Regions from separate parts of the Nonomuraea sp. NPDC048892 genome, predicted to be linked through region 4. Evidence: riboswitches for the same ligand, from Rfam matches in the RefSeq annotation. Region 4 holds a riboswitch; each other region holds the start of a gene.
What was found. A riboswitch is a leader RNA that binds a small molecule or an ion and turns the genes downstream of it on or off. The one in region 4 is predicted to bind cyclic di-AMP.
Positions count from the first base shown of each region.

Region 1 (5,714 bases), on a different contig from region 4:
GACCGAGAAGTGGGACCTGATCGGCTTCGGCACCGAGCTGGGCACCGCCTACTCCGAGCTCAACGACCCGATCGAGCAGCGGCGCCGGCTGGTGGAGCAGTCGCTGCTGGCGGCCGGGGGCGACCCCGAGGCCATGCAGGTCGACGAGGACTTCTTGCAGGCGCTCGAATACGCCATGCCGCCCACAGGGGGCATGGGCGCCGGCATCGACCGGATGATCATGGCGTTCACCGGCAGGAACATTCGCGAGACGATCCTGTTCCCGCTGGTCAAGCCCACCCACTGAGTCACGGTCACCCGGCGCGGCCCCGTCGGGCCGCGCCGGGCCTTGCCCGGGATCGAACCGGCCCCGCCCGGGTGCGCACCGGTCCCGCCCCGGTGCGCCGGGGTGCGCCTGGCCTCAGCCGTCGGCGATGAGGCCGACTCGGGCTCTCAGCTCCCGCACTCTCGTCACGGCGTAGTCGTGAAACTCCCTTCCGGCCCGCCCGGTTCCCGGCCCGAGCGCCGCTGTAAGCATCGGGTCAAGGCGCGCGCCAGGATCTCACTACGGCCGCGGCTCCGTTCGTGATCCTCCGCAGGCGCTCCGAGCGGTTCGCTGATCGTCGTGTCCGGAAGTGACCACGCCGGAGCGGACCCGAGAGCGGGCTCGCCGGGCGGAGCGGCGAGCAGGTCGCCGGTGATCACCTCCAGGCGCGGGCTCGGACGCCGGCACCTGCGGAAAGTGACGCCCTGATCACCAGGGCGCGCGGCCAGGTGCGCTCCTGCGGGTCCGTCCGTACGAGCGGCCCGGCCTGCTGACCTGGGCCTGTGCCGGCCATGGGCGCGGTGCCGCGACCGCAGCGCGGATCGCGGAGCGGCAGGGTGCGGAGGACGTGCGTGGTGGCTGCGAGTGATCAGACGCGCGTGCGGAACAAAGCGGTCCAGGCGCGAAGATCGCGATGACGGGGATAAGGATCACGCAGAAATTCGCCGTCGAATGGATCAAAACCCAGCACGTCCACCGCGTTCGTCATTGCGGATCCGGCCTGCGCGGAAGGCTCGATGACTTCGCGTATCGCCCGACGATCATTAGCGACATATCGCGAGTGCGTCATATATATCGGATCATGTCAATAGCGCTCGTCAAGAGCTCGGATTGTCATGCTTGACGACCTTTCCAGGATGCGTTTAACGTCTGCGAGGAGCGACTTCGGCCCACTTGAGAGGCCCAAGTTCAGCTGTTGGGGGGGAGGGCTCCCGATGGATGTGCTCACTGAAGGCGTCGAGCTGAGTCATGCCGATCTTGCGTTGCTGTCGGAGCTGGCCAAGGGAGTCACGGTTGACCGGGTGGGCAGACGTCTGGACATCAGCGGTCGTACCGTACGTCGGCGATTGCGCGGCATCTGCGACCGCATCGGCGTGGCCACGGCGATCGAGGCCGTGGCCTGGGCGGCCCGCCGCCAGCTGATCTAGCGGCGGGCACGTCTGGCGACAGCGCCGGCGAGCCGTGGGCAGGGGCTCAGTCGGCGATGCGTACGGCGCCGGCGAACGGCCGGTTGGCGATCGAGGCGATGCGCACCACGTCACCGGTCCGCGGCGCGTGCACCATCATGCCGCCGCCGAGATAGATGCCGACGTGGTGCAGGTCGCTGTAGAAGAACACCAGGTCGCCCGGCCGCATCTGCTCGCGCGGGATGTGCCGGCCCGCCGTCCACTGGCTGCCGGTGTAGTGGGGCAGTGAGATGCCCACCCTCTGGTAGGCGGCCATGACCAGACCGGAGCAGTCGAAGGAGCTCGGCCCCTCGGCGCCCCAGACGTACGGCTTGAGCTGCTGTGTGAGCGCCCAGCGCGCGGCCTGGGCGGCCTTGCCGGCGCCGACGATCGGCAGGTCGACGCGGGTCGCGCGGGTGCCGGGCCGCCCGGCCTCGCCCAGCGCCCGGCTGAACAGGTTGCTCTCGACCTTGGTGACCAGCTTGGTGATCTTGTCGCGCTTGCCGCCCAGCTCGTTGACGAGCTGCTCGACCTCGTCGATGCGCGCCTTGGCGCCGGCCCTGGCCCGCTCGGCGGCCGCCCTGGCCTTGGTGACCTGGTTGACCGCCTCGCCCTGCTGCTGCTCCAGCACGTACGTGGTGGCGGCGCGGTCGAGGAAGGTGTCGGGGTCCTTGGAGGTGGTGAACGCCAGCACCCGGCCCAGGCCGCCCGTGATGTAGGCGTTCTCGGCGAGCATGGCGGCCTTGGCCCGCTTGGCGGCGAGATCGGCCTCACTGGTGGCCAGGGTCTTCTTCGCGGCCTCTGCGGCCTTCTTGGCGGTCTTGAGCTTCTCCCGCTGGCCGTTGTACTGCTCGCTCAGCGTCTCGATCTCGGTGTGCATCTTCTCGACCCGCTTGGCCAGCTCCTTGAGCGAGGGCTTGGGATCGGCGGACGCCGAGGCGACGGGGATCGCGAGGAGGACCGCGGCGATCGTGAGACTCACCACACCGAAGCGGTGTGGCCGCCGAGGTCGTTCCGGAGGGCGGGCGTGCTTGCCCGCCGTCTTCCCCCCACCGTCGTGCGTGCGCTTCACCAACGAGCTCCTCTCATGGACGCCTACCGGGTTAGCTGACGGGTTCGGGCCGGAGCAGCCCTACCGAACGATTCGGATTCACCCCAGTGGTGACGATGGGGGTCGTCACCGGCGGGTCCCCGGCTTCCCTCACGGGAATTGGGCGTGTCCCTCACGTTGTGACACGTGGGGGACATCGTCGCAGGACACTAATGCACTCCGGGTTCGTGCTCAACCAGAACTGCCGAGTCTGTAGAGGTTTCACAACCGAAGGGTCACAAGGTGATCTCGTGGTCACTCGTACAGAAGCGACTTTATGTCCCCTTTGCCCTTGCTTCCGCCGCAGCCGCGAGGTCGGCGCCAGGGACGCGCCCATATGACCGGGTCATGTAACAGGATGGGCCGGGACATGGCAGTTAGGGCCGAGCCGTAATGACATCTGTACTCTGGAGAGCCATGGAGCAGGTGGCCGAACTGACGATGCCCGAGACCGCGGTGGTGGTCCGGCGTGCCCGCACGCCGGATGTGCGCACGGTCAGGAGGCTAGTGGACACCTACGCGGGCGCGGGCCCGCGGCTCCTGGAGAAGGCCACAGTGACCCTGTACGAAGACGTGCAGGAGTTCTGGGTGGCCGAGCGGGGCGGGCAGGTAGTCGGCTGCGGCGCGCTCCACGTGCTGTGGGAGGACCTCGCGGAGGTCCGCACCGTGGCCGTGGATCCCGAGTGCCGGGGCATGGGCGTCGGCCATCGGATCGTCTCGGCGCTGATACAGCAGGCGACGGATCTGGGTCTGCGGCGTGTATTCTGTCTAACTTTTGAGGTCGATTTCTTCGCGAGACTCGGGTTCCGCCCGATACAGGGCACCCCCGTCTCACCCGAGGTGTACGCCGAACTTCTCGCCTCCTACGACGAGGGCGTGGCGGAGTTCCTCGACCTGGAACACGTCAAACCGAACACCCTGGGCAACACCCGCATGCTGCTCCATCTGACATCGGGTGACGCGGACCTTGACCAGATGGAAAGGTGATTGTTGATACCTATGTCGATACGTTGGGCAGCACAGGCATGTGTCCTGACACGTGCCACATGCGCACTCGAAGCGAGGTGACACGGTGAGCACCGGACAGCCGCCGTATCCACAGGACGACTCCGGAGAAAACTCTGCCCCCGGCACCCCTTACGGGCAGCAGAACTCGGGCCGCCACCCCGGCGAGCCCGACCCCGACGTCACTGTGGTCGGCTACCGGGCGGACGACGCCTATGGGCAGCAGCCCCAGTACGGCCAGCAGCAGGGCTACGGACAGCAGCAGCAGTCCCAGCCCGGCTACGGCCAGCAGGGCTACGGCCAGCAGCAGCAATACGGCCAGCAGCCCCAGTACGGTCAGCAGCAGGGCTACGGACAGCAGCAGCAGTCCCAGCCCGGCTACGGCCAGCAGGGCTATGGCCAGCAGGACTACGGTCAGCAGCAGCAGTCTCAGCCTGACTACGGTCAGCAGGCTCAGTACGGGCAGCAGGGCTACGGCCAGCAGCCTCAGTCGGGTCAGCAGCCGCAGTACGGTCAGCAGCAGCAGTCGCAGCCGGGCTATGGCCAGCAGGACTACGGTCAGCAGCAGGGCTATGGACAGCAGCAGCAGTCTCAGCCTGACTACGGTCAGCAGGCTCAGTACGGGCAGCAGGGCTACGGCCAGCAGCCTCAGTCGGGTCAGCAGCCCCAGTACGGTCAGCAGCAGCAGTCGCAACCCGGCTACGGCCAGCAGGACTACGGTCAGCAGCAGGGTTACGGCCAGCAGCAGCAGTCCCAGCCCGGCTACGGCCAGCAGGGCTACGACCAGCAGGCTTACGGCCAGCAGGGCTATGGGCAGCAGCAGCAGTCGCAACCCGGTTACGGCCAGCAGGGCTATGACCAGCAGCAGGCCTACGGTCAGCAGCAGGGTTACGGGCAGCAGCAGCAGTACGGGCAGGGGGGCTACGGCCAGCAGCCCGGTTACGGGCAGGCCTACGGCCAGCCGGTCGGCGTCCAGCCGCCCGGCGCGCCGGCTCCGCTGGCGGAGTGGTGGCAGCGGTTGGTGGCGAGGATCATCGACATCGTCATCCTCTACATCATCAACATCGTCATCGGCGTGATCTTCGGCCTCTTCCTCGTCGCCAGCTACTCCTCCCAGACGGGCGCGAGCAGTGGCCTCCTCACCTCCTCGGTGGTGGGGATCCTGACGAGCGTGATCGTGACGGCGCTGTGGGTGGTCTACGACTTCTTCCTGCTGAAGTCGAAGGGCCAGACCGTCGGCAAGATGGTGATGGGCATCAAGGTCGTCCCGATCGGGCAGATGATGCCGCCCGGTGGCCTGCCCACCGACATGGCGCTCAAGCGCGCCGGCGTGACGTGGGGCGGTTGGATCCTCAACGTGGTCCCGTTCGTCGGCTGGCTGGTCGGCTGGGCCGTGGTGGCGCTCAACGGCGCCTCGCAGCTGTGGGACAAGCCGTTGCAGCAGACCTTCGCGGACAAGTTCGCGAAGACCGTGGTGGTGAAGATCAAGTAGGTCTTCTCTCCGCAAAACCAGGGGCCGGCTTCGCGCCGGCCCCTATGTTTTGGGCGTGGGGCCGTACACAATGAGGTCCCTACGCCGAGACGCGAGGTGGGAGTTATGGCCGGGACCGCGCCGCGCCCGGACGCGCCACCCGCTGAATGGTGGGAACGCCTCGGCGCCCGGCTGATTGAAGCACTCGTCTTCGGGGTCTTCTATTACATTCTGTTCATCGGGCTATGGGGGTTCTTCCGAACTGTCGGGATGGCCGACGTGTTCGGCGGACGACTGCCCGGCGTGTTGGCATGGGCGGTGGCGGGGCTGGCATATGCCGGCTACGACTGGCTGGCTCATTCCCGCCACGGCAGGACGTTCGGTAAGGCGATCATGCGGATTCGCCTGGCGCCGCAGGGTCTTCAGGCCCGTGCACTGCTCAAACGAGCACTGATCTATCCCGCCCCGCTCATGCTGATGGGCATTCCGGTGGTCAATCTCCTGGCCGGAATGTCGCTGTTCGGCGTAGGGTTGCTCGTCCTGATCGACAAGCCGCTGGAGCGGGGTCCGCACGACAGGGCGGCGGGAACGCGCGTGGTAAAAGATCTTCGCTGAGCCGGGCGTACCTGGGCGGATGCCTTTTCGCAAAATTTTCGCTTGATCCGGTAAGGAGCCTGG
Region 1 covers NZ_JBEZFZ010000001.1:3,959-9,672, reverse strand. The annotation lists gene lysX (bifunctional lysylphosphatidylglycerol synthetase/lysine--tRNA ligase LysX) at 1-286, shown strand, start outside; gene AB0C28_RS00045 (hypothetical protein) at 894-1,094, opposite strand; gene AB0C28_RS00040 (LuxR C-terminal-related transcriptional regulator) at 1,240-1,452, shown strand; gene AB0C28_RS00035 (C40 family peptidase) at 1,499-2,542, opposite strand; cyclic di-AMP (ydaO/yuaA leader) riboswitch at 2,548-2,697, opposite strand; gene AB0C28_RS00030 (amino-acid N-acetyltransferase) at 2,978-3,547, shown strand; gene AB0C28_RS00025 (hypothetical protein) at 3,558-4,397, opposite strand; gene AB0C28_RS00020 (RDD family protein) at 4,563-5,057, shown strand; gene AB0C28_RS00015 (RDD family protein) at 5,163-5,651, shown strand.
Region 1: linked by a shared signal. The riboswitch ahead of AB0C28_RS00035 (C40 family peptidase) and the one ahead of AB0C28_RS06085 (CHAP domain-containing protein) in region 4 are both predicted to bind cyclic di-AMP.

Region 2 (5,714 bases), on a different contig from region 4:
GGTCCCAGGCCCACTCGCGGGTGATCCAGTCGCGCCCGCCCCGGCCCAGCTTGCGGGCCTTGGCGGGGTCGCTCAGCAGCTCCACGACGGCCTGGGCCACCTCTCCCGTGTTCTCGCCGTCGACCACGAGCCCGGTGTCGCCGGGCCGCACCGCGTCCGGCGCGCCGCCGGACGCGCCCGCCACCACAGGCAGCCCGCTCGCGGACGCCTCCAGGAACACGATCCCGAGCCCCTCCACGTCCACCCCTTTCAGCCGGGTACGGCACGGCATCGCGAACACGTCCGCCACCGCGTAGTAGCCGGGCAGGCTCGCCGCCGGAACCGTGCCGGTGAACCTGATCGACTCCCGCCCGGCCGCCAGGCGCTCCAGCGTCCGCCGGTACGGGCCACCGCCCACGAGCAGCAGCACCGCGTCCGGCACCGAGCGCAGCACGTGGGGCCAGGCTCTGATGAGCTGGTCCTGGCCCTTGCGCGGCACCAGGCGCGACACGCACACGACCACGGGCCGGCCGGCCAGGCCGAGCGCGGCCCGCAGACCGGGCGGGGCCGCGCCGGGGTGGAACTGCTCGACGTCCACGCCGGGCGCGAGCCGGACGAGCTTGGCCTCCGGAACGGCGGCGATCAGCCGTTCGCGGGTGTAGTCGCCGAGGTAGGTCACGACGTCGGCGTGCGCGCCGATCCTGCGCAGCACCGAGCGGAAGCCCGGCGCGCTCGCCCACGACGCCTCGTGGCCGTGGGTGAGCATCACCACGCGCCGCGCGCCGGCCGCGCGCAGGCGGGGGGCGAGCAGCCCGAGCGGGGCCGCCGCCCCGAACACGACGGTCCGCGCGCCGTGCTCGGCCACGAGCCCGGCCGCCGTGCGGGCGACGGCCGGGGTGGGCAGCATCAGCCGCGTCGGATGCCGGACCACCTGGTACGGCTGGCGCCGGTCGAACTCCGCGCAGCCCGGCCAGGCGGGGGCGTAGACCACCGCGTCCCGCGTACGCAGCGCCAGCCCGTGCACGAACGACTGGATGCCGCCCGGCCTGGGCGGGAAGTCGTTCGTGACGAAGAGCACGCTGTGCGGCCGGCCGCTCGCGGGGTGGGTCACGGTCGCCGGACGCCGTTCAGCTCGGCCCAGGCGCGGGCCAGCGCGATGCGCTGGGGGGCGGAGGGATGGGAGGCATAGAGCACATATTCCACCGCATCCGGCGACAAGTCGGAAATATTGGTCAATGCGAGGCGTTTCTGCATGGCCACGAACGTGGCCGGGTCCCGCGTGAGGTCGAGCGCGTGCGTGTCGGCCCTGGCCTCGACGTGCCGGCTGATCAGGTTCTGGGCGGGGCCGAGGAGCACCGAGCCGAGGGTGATCAGGCCCATGAGCGCGCCGGCCGCGCGGGGGTCGGTGATCGAGGTGACGCCGGTGCGCCGCCGTACCGTGCCGAACAGCAGGAACAGCACGATCACGCCCAGCCCCGACCCGAGCGCGCCGAGAAGCGTGCCGTGCAGCACGTCGTCGTGCTTGGCGTGGCCGAGCTCATGCGCGACGACCAGCGCGACCTCGCGCTCGGGCGCCCGCAGCAGCGTGTCGTAGACGACGATGCGCCGGGTGGCGCCGAAGCCGGACACGTACGCGTTGAGCGCCGTCGTCCTGCGCGAGGCGTCGGCCACCAGCACGTCCTCGACCGGCACCCGGTCGCGCTCGGCCAGCTCAAGCAGCTCGGTGCGGAGCGGGCCCGGCCGCATCGGGGTGAAGTCGTTGAAGATCGGCTCGAACACCACCGGATAGACGAACGACGCCGCCACCGTCAGCGCGAACGCGCCCGCCGCCGCCGGGATCCACCAGCGCCTGACCCTGCGGGCCAGCGCCATCAGGGCCAGCAGCATCACGCAGAGCAGGAACGCCTCCACGCCCATGCTCTTCAGCCGGTCCCCCGCCCAGCTCGACCAGTTCTGGACCGACAGGCCGTAGTCGCGCAGGATCGTCTCGTACCAGACGCCCAGCGGCCACCTGACCAGCTCGGTGATCGCGGTGATCAGCACGACGCCGAGGATCACCCGCAGCCACCACGGGCCTTTCAGCCGCCCTGTCACCTTCGCGCCGAACGGGGTGGCGACGAGGAGGCCGGCGAAGACGAGCGTGAGGGCGAGCGAGAGGTAGGCGGGCAGGCTGGTGGCCGCGTCGAACGCGCGCGCCTTCGCGATCTGGGCGGCGGTGAAGTCGCGGGACGGGTCCGGCGGGCCGCCGATCAGCGCCTGCCACGGCGTGCTGAACACGGCCACGGCCAGGACGGCGAGGCCGAGCAGCACGAGCGTGATCGCCGCCGGCCGCCTGAGGCCGCTGTCGGAATCCGGCTCCCGCTCCCCCACAGCTCCCTCCTCCCCTCCGTCCGGCCTGTCACGCGTCTCTCCAGACCCTGGGCTGGGCCCTGGGGCGGGTTCCGGGGCGGGGGTGGTGTCGCCGGGGCCGGGTGGGTTCGTGGCGGTCACCGCCGTCGTGGCGCCGTCCGGGGGCTCGTCCTGCCTCGGTGAGTCCTCCGTGTCCTGCCGTTCGCTCATCTGGCTCCCCTTCACCCGAGCTGATCCCGCACGTACGCGCGCCACCGTGCCGTCAGTGTGGCGGCCGTGAGTCCTCGCGCGGCGAGCGCCCGGTCGGCGCCGGTCGTCCTGGCCGCGCGGTAGAGCCTCACCAGGGTCTCCTCGCCGAACCGGTCGGCGAGGAAGCGACACGCCAGCCACGCCTCCTGGTACGCGCGCGCCGGCCGCGCCGGGTCCCGGCCGTCCGCCGCGAAGTCCGCGGGGCCGGGCAGCGCGTCCGGCAGGCGTCCCGCGCGTACCTCGGCGGCCAGTTCGGCGGCGATGGTCGTCACGGGCAGCCCGGCGTCGCGGTAGCCCACGTAGTCGGCGAACCCTTCGTACAGCCAGATCGGGAGCCCGTCGGTGCCCGCTGTGACGTGGGTAAGCTCGTGGGCGAGCACCACGTCCTTGCCGGTGGGGGTGAGGGTGGCGAAGAGCTCGGGAACGACGATCACGCGCCCGCCGTCGGCCAGCGCGGCCAGCCCGTCGACCCGGGCCACCCGCGCCAGGCGGGCGGCGTCCCGGGCGGAGTCCGGCACGATCACCAGCGGGCGCACCGGCCGGCCGAGCACCCGGGCGACCCTGAGCCCGGCCCTGTCGGCCCTCGCCGCCAGCTCCTCCAGCCCGTCGCCACCGCTGCCGTCGCCGTCCTTGCCGCCGCCCTTGTCGTCGCCTGCAGCGCCGCGGGCGTCTTCACCGCCGCTGCCGCCACCGCTGCCGTCGCCGGGGCCCACGACCGTGGAGAGCCGTCCGCGGCGGATCACCGTGCCGCGGCCCGGCCAGAGGTCGCGCGCCTCCGGGGGAAGGATCGGGGAGTCGTGGAGCGGCGCGCCGCCGGAGGCGATGAGCAGCAGGCAGGCCACCACGGCTCGTCGGCTCACCTGCTCGGACACGAAGCCCGATCGTAGCCGGACCCGCACGGACTTCATCCCGGCCGATCCGCCGCCGCCCACGCGGGCCGGTCCACACCGCCGTTCCGGCCGCCCGGCCCCACAGGGTGACACGGACGTGCCATGGGGATCCTGAACGTGCCCTGGCGTGCCTCGCGGGTGGCCGTAGGTGCGCCGTGAGGGCCGGGGACGGGCCGGGGGCGGCCCTGGACGTGTGAGAGGCGCCTTGGACGTGCGAGAGCCCCGTCCGGATCCGGGAAGGCTTTCCGTGGATCCGGGCGGGGCTTCTTCACATGCCGGGACGGACCGCGCCGACGAATGACGACCGGCGCCAACCGCCCAGCTTGTCGATGCGCACCCGTTCGCCTGTCCGAGGCGAGTGGATCATCTTGCCCTTGCCGACGTACATGCCGACGTGGCCGAGCCCGTTGAAGAACATGAGATCACCGGGCTTCAACCGCCGCCAGGAGATCTTGTTCCTGATGCGGGCGAACTGGCTGCTCGCCACCCGCGGGAGCTTCACTCCGGCTCTCTTCCAGGCGAACTGGACGAGACCGGAGCAGTCAAACGAACCAGGTCCTGTGGCTCCGTATCGGTACGGGTCACCGATCTGGTTCTTGGCCACGGCGACGGCCTTGCGGGCCTTCGTTTGCTGCCGAGCGACCTTGGCTGCCCTTCGCTGGGCGGCCGTGACCTTCTTCGAGGTCTTGGCGGTGGTTTCCGCCTTCACCGTCGTGACGGTCGATTCGCTCGTCGTCTCCGCCTGAGCCGTTGGGGCAAGGAGGATGGAACCTCCGGCCGTCACGGTCATGGTGAGCGCTACGCCACTCAGGGCAAGGCGGGACAGACGGGGGTTATGCAGGGAGCTGGACAGGATTTCTCCTTGTGTCTTCCACGAACGCCTACCGGGTTAGCTGACGGATTCGGGCCTGGAAGTCGCCCTACGGCGCGATAAGCGCGCCGATTCACCCCTGATCCCTGGGGAAACGTGGGATCGCTGGGTCCCCGGCTCCGTGCCTCCTGGCTGCACGGATTCGGCAGGTCGAAGCCCCGATGAAATGACATGGGGATATCGGGGAACGACCGGCGGATTTCTATCTGTCGCACATCGAGAGGGGACCGATGCGGGTTCGCGGGGCCATGGCTTGTGCACCGCGACGACGCCAGAAGCTACGCCGAAAGTTCAAGGATCGGCAAAGCGTGAGCCCGGCTGTAAAGATCAGACAGAGGACTTTGTCAGATTCGAAACCCCTGCTGGAACACCAGGTTATGTTATGGAAGTGTGACCCTGCTCACACTTGAGCGGGCCCAAGATTGTCAGGTCCAAGTTGTCGCTTATGTCACAGATTTCCCGTTTAAATCACGCGTTCGGGACCTGGGAGCGCTCCCGAGGCTTGTGCCCGCCTTAAGGGAGGGTCACGGCAGATTTCCGGATATGTACGGCGGCGGCCGTAGGCATCAACACAGGCCACAAGGCATTCCAGAACGCGACTCCGTCTCACGAACGATGATCCATAGTAGGATGAGGCAGAAAAAATCCCGCCGCCGGCCGAGAGCGGCCGGACGGCGGGATCGGAAACCGGCGCTACGGACGCACGGCCCCCACCAGCGTGCTGCCGTACGACGAGAGCTTGACCACCTTGACGACGTCACCCGTCTGCGGCGCGTGCACGATCTGCCCGTTGCCCGCGTAGATGCTGACGTGCCCGAGCCCCGCGCTGAAGATGAGGTCACCGGGCTGCAGCGACTTGAGGTCCACCTTGCGGTTGGCTCCCCACGCCCACTGCTGCCACGTCGTACGGGGCAGCGAGACCCCGGCCGCCCGCCAGGCCGCCTGGGTCAGCCCCGAGCAGTCGTACGAGCTCGGCCCCGTGGCACCGAACCGGTACGGCTTGCCCACCTGTGCGAACGCGAACCGCAGCACCGCCGCCGCGCTGCCGGAGGCGGGGCCGGTGTACTTCAGGCCCACGCTGTTGGGGTTGCCCGGGTTGTAGGCCCCCAGCTTCTCCAGCAGCTTCTTCTGATCCTTGATCAGCTTGAGGATCTCCGCGCGTTCCTTCTCGACGCCGTCGCGCTCCTTGTCGGCGTCCTGCAGCGCCTTCTGCGCCTTGCCCCGCTCGACCTTCAGGCCCCGGTTCTCCCGGTCGAAGGCCGCCAGCTTCTCGGCCTTCTCCTGCGAGACCTGCCCGGCCAGGGCCAGCCCGGCGAGCATGTCCTGCGGGTTGGGCGCGCCGAAGATGCCGGGCCACGAGGTGACGTCGTTGCCGG
Region 2 covers NZ_JBEZFZ010000007.1:299,367-305,080, reverse strand. The annotation lists gene AB0C28_RS25455 (glycosyltransferase family 4 protein) at 1-1,090, opposite strand, end outside; gene AB0C28_RS25450 (M48 family metallopeptidase) at 1,087-2,538, opposite strand; gene AB0C28_RS25445 (hypothetical protein) at 2,550-3,449, opposite strand; gene AB0C28_RS25440 (C40 family peptidase) at 3,736-4,257, opposite strand; cyclic di-AMP (ydaO/yuaA leader) riboswitch at 4,331-4,496, opposite strand; gene AB0C28_RS25435 (C40 family peptidase) at 5,032-5,714, opposite strand, start outside.
Region 2: linked by a shared signal. The riboswitch ahead of AB0C28_RS25440 (C40 family peptidase) and the one ahead of AB0C28_RS06085 (CHAP domain-containing protein) in region 4 are both predicted to bind cyclic di-AMP.

Region 3 (5,714 bases), on a different contig from region 4:
GGCGTTCGCGCCGCAGTCGCAGTGGCTCATCACGGCAATCTAGGCGGCGCCCGGCCGCGTTGTCGAAGGCATTAGGCCCGCTCGTAAGCTGAGGGCGATGCGTGCGCGACCGATCTCCCGTGAGGCCCTCGTCGAGGAGCTGGCCGAGCTGATCTCCGGCAGACCGCCGGGCTCGTGGGTGCGGGTGGCCGTCGACGGCGCCCCCTCCGCACGCCCGGAGTCGCTCGCCGACGAGCTGGTCGCGCCGCTGCGGCTACGCGGGCGGCCGGTGCTGCGGGTGTCGGCCGGCGACTTCCTGCGGCCCGCCTCGTTGCGGCTGGAGTACGGGAGGACGGATCCCGACGCCTTCTACGACGACTGGCTGGACGCGGGGGCGCTGCGCAGGGAGGTGCTGGAGCCGCTGAACCCCGGAGGGTCGGGGCGGGTGCTGCCTGCGCTGTGGGACAGCGCGATCGACCGGGCCTACCGGGTGCCGTACGAGGAGCTGGCTCCCGGCGGGGTGGTCCTGGTGGACGGGACGCTGCTGCTGGGGCGGGGGCTGGCGTTCGAGGTGAGCGTGCACCTGTGGCTGTCGCCCGGCGCGCTCGAACGCGGCACGCCCGAGGACGAGAGGTGGCGGCTGCCTGCCTACCGGCGCTACGAGCGGGAGGTCAGGCCGCAGGAGGCGGCGGATGTGGTCGTACGGGCCGATCATCCGCGGCGGCCGGCCGTCCTCGTCAGGGACGGGGCCGACGCCTGAGTCATGGTGTCCGGGTCGAAGACGGGGCCGACGCCTGAGCGACAGTGGCCGGGTCGATGACGAGGCCTGGAGCTGAGCCGTGGTGGCCGCCTCGGAAGGGGAAGGGCGGCGGCCACCCGGCCGTCATCGCGCGGTAGGGCGCTTGCCGTGGTTCGCCTTCTTCTTCCTGCGTGCCTTGCCCTTGCGTGCGCGCCTGGCCATGGAGCTCGCCTCCCACTGATCGGGTACAGGGTGATCGGGTACGGCATGAGTTCCCAACGTCTCTCCCCACGCTGACCAGCGCAAGCATCCCCGGCGAACTAACATTCCCCAACAATTCCGTGTCATAATTTGGTGGAATCTGTTGGAAGGAGCGGGCGTGCTCGCACAGCAGCGTCAGCAGGCGATTCTCGAACGCGTGCGCAGCCACGGCGGCGTCCGGGTGGCCGACCTCGTACGCGAGCTCGGCGTCTCCGACATGACGATCCGCCGCGACCTGGAGGTGCTCGCCGAGCGCGGGCTGCTGGAGAAGGTGCACGGCGGCGCGACCGCGCTCGGCCCCGGGTCGACCGAGGAGCCGGGCTTCACCGCCAAGTCCGCCCGCCAGCAGCAGGAGAAGGAGGCCATCGCGCGGCAGGCGGCGGGGCTGGTCCGGCCTGGCACGGCCGTGGCGCTGTCGGCGGGGACGACCACGTGGGCGCTGGCCCATCATCTGATCGGCGTGCCCGACCTGACCGTGATCACCAATTCGATCCCGGTCGCGGAGGTCTTCCACCGCAACCCGCGCACCGACCGCACCGTGGTGCTGACCGGCGGGATGCGCACGCCGTCCGACGCGCTGGTGGGGCCGGTCGCGGTGGCGGCGATCCGCCGTCTGCACGTCGACACGCTCTTCCTCGGCGTGCACGGGATGAGCGTGCGGGCCGGGTTCACCACGCCCAACCTGCTGGAGTCGGAGACCGACAGAGAGCTCGTGACGGCCGCGACCAGGCTGGTCGTCCCGGCCGACCACACGAAGTGGAACACGGTCGGCATCAGCACCATCGCCGAGCTGAGCGAGGCCCACGTGGTCATCAGCGACGCGGGGCTGCCCGAGGACGCACGCACCGACCTGGCCGAAAGGGCCGGGCAATTGATCATCGCGGAGGGCTCGCAGTGAAGCGCACCATCACCCATCTGGCCGACGGCCGGGAGCTGATCTACTTCGACCGGCGGGACGACGCCGACAGGAGCGCGATCGACCGGCGGACGCTCGACCCCCGGCCGGTGGCCTCAGAGCTGCGCTACGACCCGCTGACCGAGGAGTGGATCGCGGTCGCGGGGCACCGGCAGACGCGTACGTTCCTGCCGACCGGCGGCACGTCGGAGTGCCCGCTGTGCCCGTCGTCGGACGAGCGGTCGACGGAGATCCCGGCCTACGACTACGACGTGGTGGTGTTCGAGAACCGCTTTCCCTCTTTCTCCACAAATTTCGGGACGTATCAGGAGGTGGGCGGGCTGAGTGAGGTCCGTCCGGGCGTGGGGAGGTGTGAGGTGGTGTGCTTCACCTCCGACCACTCCTCCTCCTTCTCCAGGCTCTCCGACGCCCAGGTGGAGCTGGTCATGGAGGCGTGGGCCGACCGTACGGCCGAGCTCTCCGGGATCGAGGGCGTGGAGCAGGTCTTCTGCTTCGAGAACCGGGGCGAGGAGATCGGCATCACGCTCGCCCATCCGCACGGCCAGATCTACGCCTACCCGTACGTCACGCCCAAGACCAAGCTGCAGCTCGGCGCGGCTGCCCGCCATCGGGGGCCGGGCAACCTGTTCGCCGACGTGCTGGCCACCGAGCGGGCGGCGGGGACGCGGGTGGTGGCCGCCAACGAGTTGTGGACGGCGTTCGTGCCGGCCGCCGCGCGCTGGCCGTTCGAGGTGCACGTGTATCCGCACCGGCAGGTGCCGGACCTGGCGGCGCTCACGGAGGAGGAGCGGGCGGCGTTCGCCCCCCTCTACACCTCGGTGCTGCGGGCCTTCGACGGGCTGTTCGGCGTGGTGATGCCGTACATCTCGGCCTGGCATCAGGCGCCCGTACGCCAGGACAGGGAGCTGGCCTACCTGCACCTGGAGCTGTTCAGCATCCGGCGGGCGCCGAACAAGCTGAAGTTCCTGGCCGGCTCGGAGTCGGCGATGGGCGCCTTCGTCAACGACGTGCTGCCGGAGGAGGCGGCGCGCATGCTTCGATCACAAGTAGATCACTAATTGATTTCCACTTAAGGTCGCATGACTCGGGATCTACCACTAATATCCCCATAAGCACCGGCCATAACAGCCGTCGCTTGCCTAATCCCGGGCGCGTGGCCCGGGAGCCGGGGACCCGAAACCGCACCTGGGGTGAATCCGCTTCTGTGGTAGGGCGCACTCCCATGCCCGAACCCGTCAGCTAACCCGGCCGGCAGAGGGAGAGGAACACCTACGTGGCGGCTTCGTCCCCCGCGACTCTTGCCATCGGTCTGATCACCGCCGCCGCCGTCGCCGTCCTTCCGGCGATACCGGCGTCCGCGGCCCCCAAACCCTCGGAGGCGAAGCTCCGGGCGCAGCTCAAACAGCTCAACACCAAGGTCGACAAGCTCATCGAGAAGTACAACCTCAAGCGCGTCGAGCTGGCCAAGGCCCAGCAGGCCGCCGAGGCGGCCAAGGCCAGGCTGGCCACCGCCGAGCAGGCGCTGGCCACGGCCGAGCAGCGGGTCGCCGAGATCGCCCGCCTGCGTTACCAGAACGCCGATCCTTCGCTCCCCTTCCTCATGACCCCCGAGCGCGGCAGCAGCGCCGCCCTGCTCGAACAGCTGACGGCTGAGCAGCAGGCGGTCGTGCAGAGCGTGGCCAAGGCCAAGGACGACAAGGAGAAGGCCAGCAAGGAGGCCGCCGCCCTGACGACCAGGATCAAGGCCGACGCGGCCGAGGTGGACAGTCAGCGCGACGACGCCGAGAAGGTCATCGACGACATCGAGGACAAGCTCAAGGACCTGGTGCCGTTCGCGACGGGCCGCAACTCCGACGGTTCGTGGGCACCGCAGCTGCCGTCAGGCCCCGACCACATCACCCCGCGGACACGGCTGATGAAGGCCCAGGTGGCCAAGAACTTCGCGCTGCCGTTCTCCGTGGGCTGCTTCCGCGCGGGCGCGAGCGGCGAGCACCCGCTGGGCCGGGCCTGCGACTTCATGATGAGCACGGGCGGCTCGATGCCGTCGGCGGCCAACAACGTCCTCGGCGACCGGCTGGCGGACTGGGCGCTGGCGAACAAGGGCAAGCTGGGCGTCAAGTACGTGATCTGGAAGCAGCGGATCAACCACGGGTCGGGCTGGCGGACGATGTCGAACCGCGGCAGCATCACCGAGAACCACTTCGACCACGTGCACATCTCGATGAACTGACGCCGAGAAAGCCGAACGGGGCCCCTGCCGAGGAGACGGCACGGGCCCCGCGTCATGTTCAGGGGGCGTCAGTTGGTCAGCGTGAGCGGGTTGACCAGGTCGGCGTAGACGAGCAGACCTGCCATGATCATCATCACGATCGCGAGCGCGTACGTCAGCGGCAGCACCTTGGCGATGTCGACGTAGGCCGGCTCCGGCCGCTTCATGACCTTGGCGTACGCCCGCTTGATGCCCTCCCACAGGCCCCCGGCGACGTGACCGCCGTCGAGCGGCAGCAGCGGGATGAGGTTGAACATGCCGATCGCCAGGTTGAAGCCGGCCAGCAGGTTGACGAAGATGGCGATCTTCTTCTCGGTGGACAGGTCGGAGGCGAGGATCTCGCCGCCCATGCGGCCCGCGCCGACCACGCCCACCGGGCCCTCGGGGTCGCGCTCGTCGCCGGAGAAGGCCGCGTGCCAGACGCCGACCATCTTCTCCGGCAGGTTGAGCAGCGAGCCCGCCACCCGGGCGGTCAGCTCGCCCATGTAGCCGACGACCTGGCCGAGGCTCTGCTTCTCCATGACCTCGGTGGGCAGCACGCCGAGGAAGCCGACGTTCTTGTCGATCTTCTCGGGGTCTTCGAGGTTGGGCCGGTCCTGCGCGATGAGCGTGACGCTGAGCGTCATCGGCTTGCCGTCGCGCTCGATGCCGAGCTGCACCGGGCCGGGGCCGTGGGAGCGGATCAGGCGGGTGGCGTCGTCCCAGGAGCCGATCTTCTGGCCGTCGAAGGAGACCATGCGGTCACCGGGCTTCATGCCGGCCTGGGCGGCGGGCGTCAGCTTGTCGCCGGGCGCGCACTGGGCGCGCTGCTCGGAGATCGGGATCACGCAGGTGTGGGTCTCGGGCGAGACGACCGGGGCCCAGGCGGGCAGGCCGATGCCGACCAGCAGGATGCTGAAGAAGACGAACGCGAGCACGAAGTTCATGGCCGGGCCGCCGGACATGATGATGACCTTCTGCCACCACTTCTTGCGGTAGAAGACGCGATCTTCGTCGCCCGGCCGCACCTCTTCCTGCGCGGCGTCGCGGGCCGACTCGATCAGGCCCTGCCAAGGGCCTGTGGCGGTGCTCCTGAGCTTGCCCGGCTCGTCGCCGGGGCGCGGCGGGAGCATGCCGATCATGCGGATGTAGCCGCCGAACGGGATCCACTTGATGCCGTATTCGGTCTCGCCCTTGCGCCGCGACCACGCCGTGGAGCCGAAACCCACCATGTACTGGGTCACCCTCACGCCGAAGATCTTGGCCGGCACCAGGTGGCCGAGCTCGTGCAGCGCGATGGAGACCATCAGCCCGAGGAGGAAGAGGATGATCCCCACGACGTAGAGCCAGTTCATCGAGGTGTGCTCCCGGCAGACGACAGGACAGACGAAGGGTCCGACAGCCCCAGAGTAGTCGAACTCGCCACACCGTACGGCTTACCGGTTCCGACGGGCATTGACAGTGCGCGATCAAGCGATCACGCTGGGAGACGACGGAGGGGGACGTCTTGATCCGCATACTGATCGCCGAGCACCTGCCCTTGGTGCGCCGTGGCCTGCTCGTCACCCTGG
Region 3 covers NZ_JBEZFZ010000017.1:201,305-207,018, reverse strand. The annotation lists gene AB0C28_RS39900 (DUF5946 family protein) at 1-30, opposite strand, end outside; gene AB0C28_RS39895 (uridine kinase) at 98-739, shown strand; gene AB0C28_RS39890 (DeoR/GlpR family DNA-binding transcription regulator) at 1,098-1,877, shown strand; gene galT (galactose-1-phosphate uridylyltransferase) at 1,874-2,953, shown strand; cyclic di-AMP (ydaO/yuaA leader) riboswitch at 3,022-3,163, shown strand; gene AB0C28_RS39880 (hypothetical protein) at 3,169-4,125, shown strand; gene AB0C28_RS39875 (site-2 protease family protein) at 4,194-5,498, opposite strand; gene AB0C28_RS39870 (response regulator transcription factor) at 5,651-5,714, shown strand, end outside.
Region 3: linked by a shared signal. The riboswitch ahead of AB0C28_RS39880 (hypothetical protein) and the one ahead of AB0C28_RS06085 (CHAP domain-containing protein) in region 4 are both predicted to bind cyclic di-AMP.

Region 4 (5,714 bases):
ACGCGGCGATCACCATGACACCGGTCCTGTCGGGAGCGGGCGGGGGTTCGGCTTCGACCCGGACAGGGGTTCCGAGGGCGGTGATCAGTTCGGGGGTGAGCGGTCTCGCACCCTGGGTTCGGTCGGAGAGTCGCAGCGGGTGGTCGCCGACGGGTAGACGTCTGTTGCCCGAGCACAGGCTCGTGCTCAGTTCTGAGCCTCGGGTACGGGCGAACACCAGGTAGCGAGCGCCTTCCACGAACTTGTACCCGCAGGCCGGCCCCTGCGCCTTGGTGAAGACCTCGAACTCGGCGGTCGGCGCGCCCTTGTAGACGTGGTCGGCACGGAGGCTGGCGGTGACGGAGCCGCCGTTCAGCATCGATTCGCCCACGCGGACGTCCGTGACGGTAGCGGAGAAGACGGCCGTCGCCGCGCTGACCTGTTGTCGTGGCGTGAGCATCGCACACGAGCAGCCCGAAGCGGCGGTCACCGGACCGGCGGTGACCAGGAACAGGACTGTCGCGATGGAGAACGCCGCGAGCACACGCATCATCATGCCTTGATGACGTACGGCGGACGTGATCGGTTCGACCGGTCCTATCCGGGTCTCGCTCTGTCCGGTGCAGCGGCGTCCCCATACGCGTCTTCGGGCCATGATGTGCGCTGGGAGCGATTGGCTGCGGAGGAGTCCTGTTGAGCGAGACAGTGCCGGTGATCTCCGGTGACGCGATGTTCTGGGCTTATGACGTGGCGCTCGCGGTTCTCTTCATCGAAACCGCCCGAGTCGGGGCGGAGGAGCCGGTGGATCTTCGGCCCTCGTGGTGGCCGGAGTTGGAGCAGGATCTCCGCACGCACGCGTTGGCCGGCAGCAGTTCCGCGGTCCTGCTGGACGGTTTCAGCGAGGATCGGCGGCAGGTGCTCCTGCGCTGCGTCGTGGAGGCGGCTCGACGGATCGAGGCTCGCGGTGGCGTACCTCTCGCTCCGGCTGGGCCCGGGAGCCCCCGAGCGGGGCCCGTACCTCCGGAAAGGCGCGAGCGCGCGCCCCCTCGTGGGGCGCGCGCTCGTGGGTGGGTTTGTCAGGCGGCGTAGTCCGGGTAGCCGTAGCCGACGACCTGCGACTTCGGACGGACGCGCTCCTCGACCCGGCCGTTGCCGGTGTTGCCTTCGATCGTGGAGATGGTGCCGTTCTGGTTGTCCTTCAGGACGAAGCCGACGTGCTGGATGTCGCTGAGGGACTTGCCGCCCTTCCAGGAGAAGAAGACCACGGCGCCGGGCTTGGCGACGTCGCCGAAGCGGTGGTTGGCCCGGAACCACTTGGCGTGGGCGACGGTGTAGGCATCCCAGCCGACCTGCGGGCGGGCGCCGGTCTGCTCGCCGACCCAGGAGACGAACATCGAGCACCAGGCGGCGTTCAGGTACGCGTTGCGGTTGCCGCCGTCGCGGGCCACGGTTTCGGCGGCGCGCTTCGAGTTGGCGTACCACTGCTGGTACTTGGTGCCGCCGCCGGAGGCGTTCTCGGAGGTGCCGATCTGGGCCTTGGCCACGGACAGGACCTGGTCGGCCGTGACGTTGACCTTGGTCTCTTCGCTCCTGTCACCGGCCTTGTGGGCGGCGGTGGCGGAGTCCGGGTGCCTGGCGGCGGTGGCCGCGGCTACTCCGGTCGCGGTGTCGGCGTTGGCCGCGAGAGGGGCGCCGAGGGCGGAGGCCAGGATGGCTCCGCCCAGGAGGGCGCGGGTGATGCCGGTTTTGGGCGCAGCAGTAAGACGGTACTTGGCCATCGAGGGGGTTACTCCTTGCTTCCATGCCGCTTACCGGGTTAGCTGACGGGTTCGGGCGTGGAAGCTGCCCTACGGCACCGGAGTGCCGATTCACCCCAAGGACATGGGTCCCCGGTTCCGTACGAAGACGGATTCAGCGGTCACAGGACGATCCTGTGATCTTTCGTGCGATGGTCAGACATAGCCGGACAAACCGGGCGTATGCCTCAAGGTGCCTCATAAGGTAATACATGAGGCAAGAGGATTACAAATCCATAAAAGCGCAGTCAGGTGAGTTGTCTGCGCGCGTCGGCCAGAAGTCCCATCATGGCAAGGGATTCGTCAAGCGGCATGATCGAGGATTCGGTCCTGCCTTCGGCCGTGGCGGCACGGACTTCGCGAAGCTCCCCGGCGTATCCGTTGTCCGCCGGATCGAGAACGTGCTCTTCCGGCTCCATGGAGGGCCCGGTGAGGAGGATCCGCTTCGGCGCCCAGAACGGCGCCGGGATGTCCGCCCGCATCTGAGTACCCACAACACTGGCCATGTTCGGGTAATTCCCCAGCAACGAGGCCGCCACGAGAGCGTGCCGTCCGCCGGGGTAGAGCAACGTGCCGGCCGCCTCCGCGTCCACCCCGGTCGGGGCCAGGGAGCCGGTGAAGCTCAGGCCCGAGGGCGTGCCGAGGAGCAGCTGAGCCAGGCTGAACGGGTAGATCCCCAGGTCGAGCAGGGCGCCGCCACCCAGCTCCGGCGCCCACAGGCGATGCGCGGGATCGTACGGGGCGGCGAAGCCGAAGGTGGCCTGCACCGAGCGGAGCTCGCCGAAGCGCGGATCGGCCGCGATCTGCTGGATGAGGGGGTTGAACCGCATCCACATCGCTTCCATCAGGAACACGCCCGCCTCGCGCGCCAGCCGCACCATCTTCTCGGCGTCGTCCATGGTGGCCGCCAGCGGCTTCTCGCAGAGCACGGCCTTACCGGCGGCGATGGCGGCCTCGGCCACCTGGAGGTGCTGGGCGTGCGGGGTGGCCACGTAGACGGCGTCGATCGCCGGATCGGCGCACAGTTGCTCGTAGGAGCCGTAGGCCGACTCCGCCTCCAGCGTCGAGGCCAGAGCCTGCGCTCTGGCCAGATCTCGTGAGCCGACGGCGCCCACCCGCATGCCCGGTTCGGCGGCTATGGCCGCCCCCACCGTACGCGCGATGCCGCCGGTCGCCGCTATTCCCCAGGTGAATTCTCGCACGCCGCAGATCGTACAGGAAAGGTAAAAATATGGTTATGTGGGGATAAATCGGGACACCCCGAAAACCTCTCCCGTCACAAAGGCGGTGAACCGCCCGTCACGCCACGTTGAACGTGTCAGGATCCGGCCCGATGCGCTGCCCCCTGTTCATCGCCCCGATGGCCGCCATCGTCTCCGGGTCGAGAATGAAGTCGAACACGTCGATGTTCTCCTTGATCCGCGCCGGCGTGACCGACTTCGGGATGACCACGTTCCCGAGCTGCAGGTGCCACCGCAGCACGATCTGCGCCGGCGTCCTGCCGCACTTGTCCGACAGCATCGTCAGCGCCGGATCGGTGAGCAGCCCCTTGCCCTGCCCGAGCGGGCTCCACGCCTCGGTGAGGATGCCGTTGGCCTCGTGGAAGGCGCGCAGCTCCCGCTGCTGCAGGTACGGGTGCAGCTCGATCTGATTGATGGCCGGCGTGATGTCGGTCTCGTCCATGAGCCGGGTGAGCGTGGCGACGGTGAAGTTCGACACGCCGATGGCCCTGACGCGCCCGTCGCGGTAGATCCGCTCCAGAGCCTTCCACGCCTGGACGTACTTGTCCTGCCGCGGCACCGGCCAGTGGATGAGGTAGAGGTCGATGTGATCGAGCCCCAGCCGGGTCAGGCTCTCGTCGAAGGCGGCCTCGGCGCGGTCGTGGTCGCCGTTCCACAGCTTGGTGGTGACGAACACCTTCTCGCGCGGCAGCCCGCTCGCGCGGACGGCCCGGCCCACTCCTTCCTCGTTGCCGTAGGCGGCGGCCGTGTCGATGTGGCGGTAGCCGGTCTGGAGCGCGATGGCGACCGCCTGCTCGGCCTCGTCGGCCGGCACCTGGAAGACGCCGTACCCGAGCTGCGGGATCTGCACGCCGTCCGTGTTGAGCAAGAGCGAGTTCATACTCTCCATTGTTCATACCGCGTTCCTGCGGGCTTAAGGCGGTGGGGCTAGCTTGAAGCGGTCGTGAACGGCCCATCACCCCGCTGGGAGGGCAAGGAGTGGTCGAACAGGCGTCGGCCTGGGTGGAGTCCCCGCTCCAGATGCTGTGCGCCGTCGAGGCCCACCACGCCGGGCTGCTCGGCCCCGCGACGGCCGTCGTGCCCCGCGCGGGCCTGCGGCCGCTGAAGGCCACGCGGCGTGAGCTGCGCGCGCTGGGGCTGCCCGACGGCCTCGAACTGGCCGAGCCGCGCGAGCGCATGCCGAGACGCGTGCAGGCGGTCGGGGACGCCTTCTCCGGACGGGTGCAACTGCGCTGGCTCACCTCCGGCCCTGGCCGCATCGTCATCGTGGATGACGGCCTGGCCACGCTGCGGCTGCTGGAGCTGCTGGCGGCGGGCCCGCACCGGCCGCTGCTGCGCGCCCGCGCCCGTTCCACGAATGTGCGCGCCCTGCTCGGGCTGGCCGCCGCGGTGCGGCTGCGGCTGAGCGAGGTGGCGGTGTTCACCGCGCTGCCCGTGGACGAACGGCTCGAAGCGGCCGTCCGCCGCGCCGGCGTCGATCTCGTGCGCCACGACTTCGCCTGGCTGCGTGCCCAGCCGCCGAGCGCCGAAGGACCGGCCGAGCGCACGGTCGTGCTCGGCACCTCGCTGGTCCGCAACGGCCTCGTGCACCGCGACCACTACCTGCGCTGGCTGACCGACCTGGCCACCCGCGAGCCCCTGGCCTACTACCCGCACCGCCGCGAGGACCCCGTGGACGTCGCGCTGATCCGGGAGCGTCCCGGCATCACCGTCCACGACGCCGGCGCGCCGGCCGAGCTGACGCTGCGCGGCCTGGACCCCGGCCAGCGCGTGCTCAGCCTGCCCTCGACCGCGATCACCTCGCTGCGGGTGCTGCTCAGCCCGCGCGGCGTCGCCGTCGAGCCCGTGGACGTACCCGATGACTGGTGGACCAGCAGGGCGGCTCCCGCCCTGCGCTCGCATTTGACAGGAGTGTCCGGTTGAGAGTGCTGGCGGTCGCCGACTCCGACTCGTATCTGAAATGGGCGGCCTGCCTGCTCGGTGACCTGCCCGAGGGCTGCGTGACGGAGCTGGTCGTGGTGCGCACGCCGATCGCGCCCTCGCCCGAGCAGATCGCCGCGGCCGTGCGCGGCACGCGGGGCGAGGGGCGGAGCGGCAGGCGGGGAGGCGGGCCGGACGAGGGGCAGGACGAGGGGCAGGACGAGGGGCAGGGCGGCGGGCGGCCGCCGGTGTTGTCGGCGCGCTCCGTGCGGCGGCTGGCCGAGCGCACCAGGCCCGACGTGATCCTCGTCGCCTGTACGGGCCCGGTGGTCGACGTGCTGGTGGCCGAGGTGCTCGGCGGGCTGCGCCCGCGGCCGGTGTTCGTCAGCGGCCTGCCCGGCATCTCGGTGCCCGCCACCGAGAAGGCGTGGCTGTTCCGCAGCGGCTGTGACCTGTTCGTGGTGCACAGCGAGCGGGAGGTGGCCGAGTTCGCCGCGATCGCCGGCCGGCTCGGCGGGGGAGGGGCGGTGGGGCTGGCCCGGCTGCCGTTCCTGCGTCCCGAGGCGGGCACGGGCAGCGGGAACCGGGTGGTGTTCGCCACCCAGGCCAAGGTGCCGCGCGAGCGGGAGCGGCGCGAGCGGATCCTGCTGTCGCTGGCCGAGCTGGCCGAACACCGGCCCGACCTCGACGTGGTGGTCAAGCTGCGCGCGCTGGAGGGCGAGCGGCAGACGCACAACGAGCGCCACCACTACCAGCGGCTGTGGCGGGAGATGGGCGA
Region 4 covers NZ_JBEZFZ010000002.1:123,781-129,494, forward strand. The annotation lists gene AB0C28_RS06080 (hypothetical protein) at 1-535, opposite strand, end outside; gene AB0C28_RS06085 (CHAP domain-containing protein) at 1,056-1,757, opposite strand; cyclic di-AMP (ydaO/yuaA leader) riboswitch at 1,770-1,906, opposite strand; gene AB0C28_RS06090 (Gfo/Idh/MocA family oxidoreductase) at 2,024-2,977, opposite strand; gene AB0C28_RS06095 (aldo/keto reductase) at 3,075-3,896, opposite strand; gene AB0C28_RS06100 (hypothetical protein) at 3,995-4,939, shown strand; gene AB0C28_RS06105 (DUF6716 putative glycosyltransferase) at 4,942-5,714, shown strand, end outside.